3 regions of the Gracilibacillus caseinilyticus genome follow, and region 3 is predicted to be linked to each of the others. Evidence: riboswitches for the same ligand, from Rfam matches in the RefSeq annotation. Region 3 holds a riboswitch; each other region holds the start of a gene.
What was found. Region 3 has a riboswitch for thiamine pyrophosphate ahead of MUN88_RS11965 (DUF561 domain-containing protein). Riboswitches for the same ligand answer to the same signal wherever they lie in the genome.
Positions count from the first base shown of each region.

Region 1 (3,284 bases), 210 kb from region 3:
AATAAAGTTATTGAGAAAATTAGAACAGGAACTCCAAAATCAGTTATGATCATGACGAAGATGGCTCCTGCGGGCGAATTGGTGTTAAAAGGAGAACAAGCAAACATTCGTTTCGATTTTTACAAGGATGGGAATCTGATTCGCTATAACACATTTATCGAAGCTGGAATAACAGTTGACTAAAAGATCCATATTAATCGTTATTTTACATTGGTTTTTGAATGCTATCAAAATATCAGCAATTGTTTTGAAGGTATCTGGTCTGAGCTAACTATTTGATAGAAAAGATTTAACCGTGTTACTATTACACTATCTCAGAATCGAGATATTGTGTAATTCCGTACGAATCTGGGAAAACTCCAAATGGAATCAATACAACGAGAAGGGAAGTAGAGAAGTGGTAAAAGTAGCAGTTATTTATTATAGTTCAACAGGTACTAATTATAAGCTGGCGAATTGGGCGGCAGACGCAATCAAGGAAGCTGGCGCAGAAGTGAAGGTTGTTCGTGCACAAGAAACAGCACCAAAACCAGCGATTGCATCAAATCCAAAATGGGAGCAGCATTTGCAAGATACTGAACATGTTCCTGAAGCTAGCTCTGACGATATTGAATGGGCGGACGCGATTATTTTCAGTATGCCGACTCGTTTCGGTGGTGTTCCTTCACAAATGAAACAATTTATTGATTCACAAGGTGGTTTATGGGCTGCTGGTAAGACAGCCAATAAAGTGGTTAGTGCGATGTCTTCTGCATCTAACCCACACGGCGGCCATGAAGCAACGTTGTTGAACTTTTATACATCGATGATGCACTGGGGAGCTATTATAGTCCCACCAGGATATACAGATCAATCAGCCTTTACATCAGGTGGAAATCCTTATGGAAACAGTGTAACACACACGCCGGATGGTGACTTCGTAGAAGATGTAGAGAATGCAGTGAAACATCAAGCTAAACGCGTTGTAGAAGTAGCAACAAAGATTCACGGATAATATACAGTATAAGGCGAACCTCAAACTAGAATGAGATTCGTCTTTGTTATACGTTTAAAAGTATAAAATTTTAGCGAAGCAGATCGACGTAGTGAAAATTTAGAATGTACAACGTATAAGTAAAACTTCGGCATTCGCTAAAGATAAGGCGAATGCCGAGTTTTTCTAAACAGGTAAGAAAGTATAAAATTTTAAGGTTTCGTACCGCTTTCTAACATGAACAGCCATGTCCAGCGCAAGCGCCCAGATACTAGGTGGCTTCCTACATCGCCCTACGATAAAGAAGACTTGCCGATTGGTGATAACCAGAGGCCTAGTCGACCTTATGCCCTTGGGCGAAAGTCATCAACATCACTTGCTCACCGTGATTCCTTTATCTCAGTTAATGCCGTCCAGTCGCTACGTTTCTAAACGGGCGCTTGCGCTTTTCTAATGCACTGAAGCAAAGCTGAGTAAATAAAACTTGAAGAAATGATCGAAATATGTCAAAGTAGATAATGGAAAATTAAATAGGAGATGTAGGGGGACCGGTGTTGCCGGTTGAGAAAGTTTCCGTGAGTTACTTGACCCTTAGAACCTGATCTGGTTAGTACCAGCGTAGGGAACATATGAGATAATTGAATCTATATGCGCCCTAGTCTGCTAAGTCTTGGGTGTTTCTTATATGTTCCCCCAAAAAAGAAAAAAGGGGGATTTTTTACGTGAAAAAAATAATATTCGCAGCACTTAGTGTATGTTTGGTGTTGGTAGGGTGTGGAGAAGAAGACAGCTCCTCAGAGAAAATGGAGGACGTAACTCTCGTTTTGGATTGGACACCAAATACCAATCATACTGGATTATATGTGGCCCAATCAAAAGGGTATTTTGAAGAGCAAGGAATGAATGTAGAAATTGTGATGCCAGGTGAAGCGGGGGCAGATCAAACCGTTGCTTCTGGGAAAGCTGAATTTGGTATCAGCTACCAAGAGTCTGTCACAGAAGCTAGAGTCCAGGATATTCCACTAGTATCGATTGCAGCAGTGATCCAGCATAATACGTCAGGTTTTGCTTCTCCGGTTGATAAAGGAATTACCTCACCAGCCGACTTTGCCGGGAAAACTTACGGTGGCTGGGGAGCACCAGTAGAATCTGCTGTGATTGACTCGTTAATGAAACAAGAAGGTGCATCTGTAGAGGATGTAGACATCGTCAATATGGGTAATACTGATTTCTTTACTGCGGTAGAAAGGGATATTGATTTTGCCTGGATTTATTATGGCTGGACAGGAATCGAAGCAGAATTGCGTGGAAAAGAATTAAATATGCTTTATTTAACCGATTATTCGGAGAACCTAGATTACTATACACCAGTCATTACAACAAATGAAAATATGATAGAGGAAAATCCGGAAACGATTAAGAAATTTGTAGTAGCTGTAAGCAAAGGATATCAATTCGCAACCGATAATCCAGACGAAGCTGCAGATATTCTGATTGAAGAGGTACCTGATCTAGATGAGGAATTAGTATATGCCAGTCAAAAATGGTTATCACCGAAATATCAAGATGATGCAGATAGATGGGGTGAGCAATCACAAGAAGTATGGCAGAATTATGCCGACTTTATGTATGAAAATGATCTGTTGGATCGAGAACTAGACGCAGAAGCAGCCTTTACCAATGAATTTTTACCCGAATAGGAGGGAGTATGATGGCAGAAGCATTAGTGAGTATACAAATTATACCAAAAACACCGAATGGAGAAGAGTCGATTCCATTTGTCGATGAAGCAATTTCTATTATTGATCAATCGGATGTTAACTACCATGTAGGACCATTAGAAACAACGATGGAAGGGGAGTTATCCGAGTTGTTCGCTGTTATCGAAAAAATGAATCAGCGCATGCATCAGTTAAATTGCCCCAGTGTAATATCGCAAGTGAAAATTTATTCGCGTCAAGATCGCCAGGCATCGATGACAGAATTAACGAAAAAATATCGTTAGAATGGAAAGTGGCCATAAAATGGGCGAAAGTAACCATAAAAGTATAAAGAGTGGCCATAGAACACTTGAAAGTGGCCATGAAAAAATTGAGGTAGGTTTTATGTGGAGAAAGTTATCATTACCAGTCATTATGATCGTCGGTATTCTACTTGTCTGGGAAGGATCCAGCCGATTTTTTCAAATACCTAGCTGGATTCTTCCTGCTCCAACAGAAATAGTGACAGAAGCAATACAAGGCTGGACGAATTTTCAGCAGCATGTTTGGGCGACGGTAAGTCTTACAACTGGTGGTTTTATTATAGGTAC
Region 1 covers NZ_CP095072.1:2,771,619-2,774,902, forward strand. The annotation lists gene MUN88_RS13055 (DUF4362 domain-containing protein) at 1-183, shown strand, start outside; gene wrbA (NAD(P)H:quinone oxidoreductase) at 398-994, shown strand; TPP riboswitch at 1,505-1,615, shown strand; gene MUN88_RS13065 (ABC transporter substrate-binding protein) at 1,696-2,673, shown strand; gene MUN88_RS13070 (thiamine-binding protein) at 2,685-2,978, shown strand; gene MUN88_RS13075 (ABC transporter permease) at 3,079-3,284, shown strand, end outside.
Region 1: linked by a shared signal. The riboswitch ahead of MUN88_RS13065 (ABC transporter substrate-binding protein) and the one ahead of MUN88_RS11965 (DUF561 domain-containing protein) in region 3 are both predicted to bind thiamine pyrophosphate.

Region 2 (3,284 bases), 420 kb from region 3:
ATTTTTTAATTGATTTATTTCCTCTTCCATTTTTGGGATATCCACAGTATGACCTCCCATATGATATAAATTACTGATATAATTTACTTCCAGCTTCTTTAAATTCATTAGCTTTTTCTTTCATTCCTTTTTCTATGGCTTCCTCTGTATCCAGCTTATTTTCTTTAGCGTAATGACGAATATCCTGAGAGATCCTCATACTGCAGAATTTCGGTCCACACATGGAGCAGAAATGTGCTGTTTTTGCCCCTTCTGCAGGTAGTGTTTCATCGTGAAATGCTAATGCACGTTCCGGATCTAATGATAAATGAAACTGATCTCTCCAACGGAATTCAAATCGAGCTTTTGATAAGGCATCGTCTCTTTTGTGAGATCCGGGATGTCCCTTTGCTAAATCGGCAGCATGTGCAGCGATCTTATATGTGATAACCCCTTCACGTACATCATCTCGATTTGGTAAACCTAAGTGTTCTTTAGGCGTAACATAGCAAAGCATAGCAGTACCATACCAACCAATCATGGCAGCACCAATAGCCGATGTAATGTGATCATATCCAGGAGCTATATCAGTAGTCAGTGGCCCGAGTGTATAGAAAGGTGCTTCTTCACACACTTCTAGCTGTTTATCCATATTTTCTTTAATAAGGTGCATTGGAACGTGTCCGGGTCCTTCAACCATAACCTGCACATCATGTTCCCAAGCAATCTTTGTTAGCTCTCCAAGCGTTTCTAATTCTGCAAATTGAGCTTCATCATTTGCATCTGCAATGGATCCAGGTCGTAAGCCGTCTCCTAAAGAAATGGATACATCATAGGTTTTCATAATTTCACAGATATCTTCAAAATGAGTATATAAAAAACTTTCCTGATGATGATAGAGACACCATTGTGCCATTATCGATCCACCTCTGGATACAATTCCTGTTAAACGTTTTGCTGTTAACGGTACATATCTTAAAAGAACGCCGGCATGAATAGTGAAATAATCTACACCTTGTTCCGCTTGTTCGATTAACGTATCGCGGTAGATTTCCCATGTTAGATCCTCTGCAACGCCATTTACTTTTTCAAGTGCTTGATAAATAGGAACTGTACCCACAGGGACAGCAGCATTTCGAATAATCCATTCACGAGTTGTATGAATATTTTTCCCTGTAGAAAGGTCCATAATATTATCAGCGCCCCAGCGTGTTGCCCAAGTCATTTTTTCCACCTCTTGTTCGATGGAAGATGAAACTGCAGAATTCCCAATATTTGCATTGATTTTAACATGGAAATGTCGCCCGATGATCATCGGTTCTGACTCTGGGTGGTTGATATTAGATGGGATAATCGCTCGTCCTCGTGCTACTTCATCACGAATAAATTCAGGTTCCATATTTTCCCTTATCGCGATAAATTCCATTTCAGGCGTAATTATTCCTCTTTTTGCATAATGAAGTTGTGTTACATTGCACCCTTTTTTGGCACGTAACAGTTTTCTTTTTAAACCAGGAAAGACGTTATGGTTGGCACGAGGATCATTTTCATCTTGATAGCCATTATCTTCAGGCTTTATTTCTCTCCCTTCATATTCTTCGACATCTTTTCTTTCCTGGATCCATTTACTTCTAAGTGCAGGAAGGCCCTTGGTTATATCCACCGAGTAATGAGAATCTGTATACGGTCCGCTCGTATCATAGACGCGGACGGGTGGATTCTCTTCATCACCGAAGGTTCCTGTAGTAGGACTTAGCTCAATTTCACGCATCGGTACCTTAATGTCTGGTCTAGAACCTTCTACATATACTTTTTTACTTCCTGAAAAGCTAGACATGATGGAAATGTTTTTTTCACTTACTGAGGTTGTTGACATTGGTTAAATCTCTCCCTTTCAAAATAATAAAGGACAAGAACAGGAACATACCAATTTAAAATAAGATAATTAAGAAGACATAAAAAAGCCGGATCCCTAAAAAGGATGGACCCGGCTTTATATGTAGAAGTATTATTCATAGTAATGATGAGAGTTCTAACTTCCCCACGCTGGTATGATCCAGATCAGGTCCAAAGAGTCAAGAAACTTCAACGTGTTTCTTTCTCAGCCCAACTTATTGGACTCCCCTAGTTATTTCTTATTCTGTTTGTAACAAGTATACACGAGTTTCCATAAAAATGAAAGGATTAGTAAAAAATAGAAGAAATAAAAATTGAATTTTTTGTAAATGTAAAGGTTACCCTTTATTAATTGTGCTTATATCTTGCTGTAACGCAAACAGATGATGGAAACTAAAAGGGATCATTTTGTCTGTTTAGGAAAAAAGCGAATCATTGATGCTAAACTTTACTATACATTGGAATATTATGTTAAAATACATCTATTAACATCTTTAGTTAATGAAGCAGGTCATTTGGTATATTCTGTACGACTACTGGATTTGACTACAGTTATCCTATGCATCTGATTATGTAAGGGGAGAGAACCAATGAATATTGGTCAACCGATAGCAAGCGGAAATACGGCAAATATTTATCTTACAGACAACAAAATAATTAAAGTATTTCATGATGATTTTCCAGATACCGAATCCTTAAAAGAGGCAAATAAGCAAAAATATGCGCGTTCCTGTGGATTGCCTGTACCTAAGCTATTTGATGTAACCAGGATACAAGGAAAACAAGCAATTATAATGGAGTATGTGAAGGGAGTACCATTAGGAGAATTATTTTTCAAAGTAGCGTCAGGAAAATGCGGATTTACAACGTTAAGGAAATTTCAATATCAAAAAGCCTAATTTCTCAATTAAAGCGCCTGATTGTTGAATATAATTTTTTTGTTGAACAGTATCTTTGTACTGCGCAGCAAAATTTCTGTTTAAAATTATAGCTCTTGCTCAATTAAAGTCACCCGTTAATGGAATAAGAGTAGACTATTTGTTAGTTAAAATCCATTCTTAAATAAGTTTTTAGATGTTCATAATCAATTAACTTACCATCTGCACTTACTACAATTATATCTTCACCATAAGTAATATGAGCACGATAATAAGGTTTTACTTTTAATGTGATTTCATATGCTCCACCAACACCATATAATTGCTTTATCTTTAATATCTCCGTATCATATGAAGCCCACATAAGACTTTCTGGTGCACCTTCATCATCTTTATAAATTTCAGATATTGCTTTATCAATTGGCTCTCTTAGGCTATTGATTAGTGCATATTTAATTGTTTCACATAACTCCGTATCAGCTTCATTTACCGTTTGTGAAAATGCTGGGGTGTCATAGCTTACTAAAGATA
Region 2 covers NZ_CP095072.1:2,140,872-2,144,155, forward strand. The annotation lists gene thiC (phosphomethylpyrimidine synthase ThiC) at 71-1,855, opposite strand; TPP riboswitch at 2,001-2,115, opposite strand; partial or broken gene MUN88_RS10175 (phosphotransferase) at 2,466-2,705, shown strand; gene MUN88_RS10180 (DUF3888 domain-containing protein) at 2,917-3,284, opposite strand, start outside.
Region 2: linked by a shared signal. The riboswitch ahead of thiC (phosphomethylpyrimidine synthase ThiC) and the one ahead of MUN88_RS11965 (DUF561 domain-containing protein) in region 3 are both predicted to bind thiamine pyrophosphate.

Region 3 (3,284 bases):
CTAGCAATATCCCATTTCGATAATGCCCTGCAGCGATGTATAGATGAGGTACTTCTGGGACTTCACCAATATAAGGATAACCATCTCTTGTTAGAGGACGCACGCCTGACCAGACTTTTTCCAATGATGCCCGTTTTATTTCCGGTACAATTCTGGAAGCCTTTGCTAATAATCCCGACACACTGCCAGCTTCGACTTCCCTGCTAGTTTCATCTGGTTTAGTCGTTGCACCAATAATTACTCGGTTACCTTGTTTCGGCACAAGGTAACACCCCTCTGTAAATAATGTTGTATGAAAAAGAACCTTTTCGCTCTTAACGGAAAGACACTCTCCTTTGACAGGTGTCAACTTGGGGAGAGTCAGAACCATATCTGCCGTTTGGAAACCACTCGTTATCACAACCTCGTTCGCATAAAAACGTTCTCCATGTCTAGTTAAGACACCAACAGCCTTACCGTGTTCCTTTAAAACATCGATAACAGGTGTGTGTTCGAGGATGTGCACGCCAGAACGTTCAGCTGCCTTTGCAAAAGCTTTTGTAACATGGGGCGCAGACACTTGACCCTCATCCGGGCAATGCAGTGCTGCAGCAAAATCTTTTGCCACATGCTTTTCTGGGAATTGATCGGGTCTAAGTATCTCTGCTCGCATCCCATGTTCCTGATGTAAATCAGCACATTTCTGTAATTCCTTGATTTGATCTTCCTGTTCTATGGGTTTTAATGCTCCTTGCTTCACATACTGCATATGAATGCCAGTTATCTCATACAATTCCTCAGCCAGATACGGATAAAGCGCACGACTCTCCTTTGCAAATTGAAAGAGCGGAGATGACTCCTGCCATTCCATTTGAACACCTAACATTCCAGCAGCTGCACTGGATGCTCCTGACCCAATCGAATTGGCTTCGATCAATAATACGCTGTGTCCTCTCTTTCTCAATTCGTAAGCAATCGAAGCACCAATGACGCCACCACCTACGACAATTTCATCCACTATTTTATTCAACGCGTTCCTCCTTCCAATTATCAAGCATGGTTCGCAACTGTTGGGAGACTCGATATGGTTCATCTGCATCCCAAATGGTAGACATAACTGCGACCCCTTTCGCTCCTGCATTGAGCGTTGCGTTTAGATTAGTTACATCTATGCCACCAATTGCGATTACCGGCACCGATACTTGGTTTACGATCGTTTCTAATGTGGCTAAACCTTTGGGAGCCAGGCCTGGTTTAGACTGTGTTCGATAAACATGACCAAACACGATATAATCTGCCCCTTCTTCCTCTGCTTCGATCGCTTCTTGCAACGTATGAACAGATTTACCAACCTGCAAATCAGGAAAAGTTCGTACCACCTCTCGCACAGGAACACTATGATAGGCAAGCTGAACTCCTTTGCAATGATAGATTTTGGCAAGGTCAGCTCGATCATTTATGATTATTTTTTCTTCGGGTAAGCCAGCTTCTATCATTTTCTCGATCAGAAAACAAAGATCTTTTGCCGGTGCTTGTTTCTCTCGTACATGTAAGAAATCGATATGCTCAGCAAGTCCGCCAATCTTCTTTATCTCTTTATCTGCTATTATTTTTCCATTTGTGATAAGATGAAGCGTTGTCATACATAATACTCCTTACTCAAGTAATAAATAACGCAAAAAACCACTCATCCAGCAAGGACAAGTGGTATCTATTTTAAGCTTTAATTACTAATTAACTGCTTTTCTACCACTTCCCTCCGCTAGTGTTAACCAGATCAGGTTCAAAGGGTCCGAATAATTCGTCTCAGCCAATTGGCTCCCCCAGTGCTCATCGATATGAAATTAACTTTCGGGATAATAATAACACACGCGTTAAAAATATCCAAGCCTTAATTGGATTTGGATGTTTATTTTTGATTGGAATAGGGTAATTATATAGTAAGGATAATAATACAGAAGGGATGTTGTTATTGATGGCAAAAAATCAAGCGAAAGTACAAGACTTAAGGTCAAAAGATCAAGATAAGCTAGAAGAATTAATTGATGGCTTAAATGTTGATTTAGCGAATGAATATGCAGCTACTATCATGTATACGTATCATGCATCCGTTGTATCTGGTTTATATCGTTCACTGCTTAAACCATTCTTTGAAGATGAAATAAATGATGAAATCGGACATGCATCCTATTTATCAAACAAAATTAAAACACTAGGCGGTACACCTACTACCACACCTGCAAAAGTAGAACAGCTTACAAATGTGGAAGACATGCTGGAAGCTACTTATAAAGCAGAGAAAGAAACAATCGAACGTTATGAGAAAAGAAAAGTACAAGCAGAAGAACTTGGCTTGACTGAGTTGGCAGTACAGCTGGACGATATGATAGCTGATGAGACAAGACATAAGGAAGAAACACAACGGCTTTTGGCAGATTCAAGCTTTTTTAATTAATCCCCCCTTTTATTATATAGATGAACAGCTTTCGATTTCGAAGGCTGTTTTTTTATGTTGGCGGGATACGGCTTAAAAGTCAAGCCTAGCTATCTATGATATAATGAAAAGAAAAGCAATTCGGGGTGAACGTAATGAGGGATATTTTATTTGCTGAAGTGGATCAATTATATGACGAGATGATAGAAATGAGAAGATACTTGCATCAATATCCTGAACTTTCATTTCAAGAAGAAAAAACAGCTGCCTTTATCCAGGAACAGTACAACATACTCGATATACCTTTCCAAAAAAATATGGGAGGAAATGGAGTTGTTGCAACGTTACAAGGTGCAGAGGATGGCTTGACGGTCGCATTGCGTGCAGACTTCGATGCGCTTCCGATCCAGGATGAAAAAGAAACGGGTTATAGATCAAAAAAAGACGGTGTCATGCATGCCTGTGGTCATGATGGTCATACTGCGACGTTACTGGCTGTGGCTAAAATACTAAAGAAATATCAGCATCGGCTGAAAGGCAAAGTCGTTTTTATTCATCAGCATGCTGAAGAACTTGCTCCAGGTGGTGCCAAACCAATGATTGATGCTGGGGTATTGGATGGTGTGGATGTGGTTTACGGAACCCACTTATGGACGAGTACACCATATGGAATCGTCCAAACTTCACCAGACAATTTTATGGCCGCAGCTGACCGATTCAAAGTAGAAATTCAAGGTGTCGGTGGGCACGGTGCAATTCCTCACCAGACGAAAGATCCGATTGTCGTTGGCTCTCAACTCGTCACGAACCTGCAACAGATTCTCTCCAGACGAATTGATCCACTTGAGACGGCAGTACTTTCGATCGGTTC
Region 3 covers NZ_CP095072.1:2,561,934-2,565,217, reverse strand. The annotation lists gene thiO (glycine oxidase ThiO) at 1-1,009, opposite strand, end outside; gene MUN88_RS11965 (DUF561 domain-containing protein) at 1,002-1,622, opposite strand; TPP riboswitch at 1,717-1,814, opposite strand; gene MUN88_RS11960 (ferritin-like domain-containing protein) at 1,955-2,434, shown strand; gene MUN88_RS11955 (amidohydrolase) at 2,569-3,284, shown strand, end outside.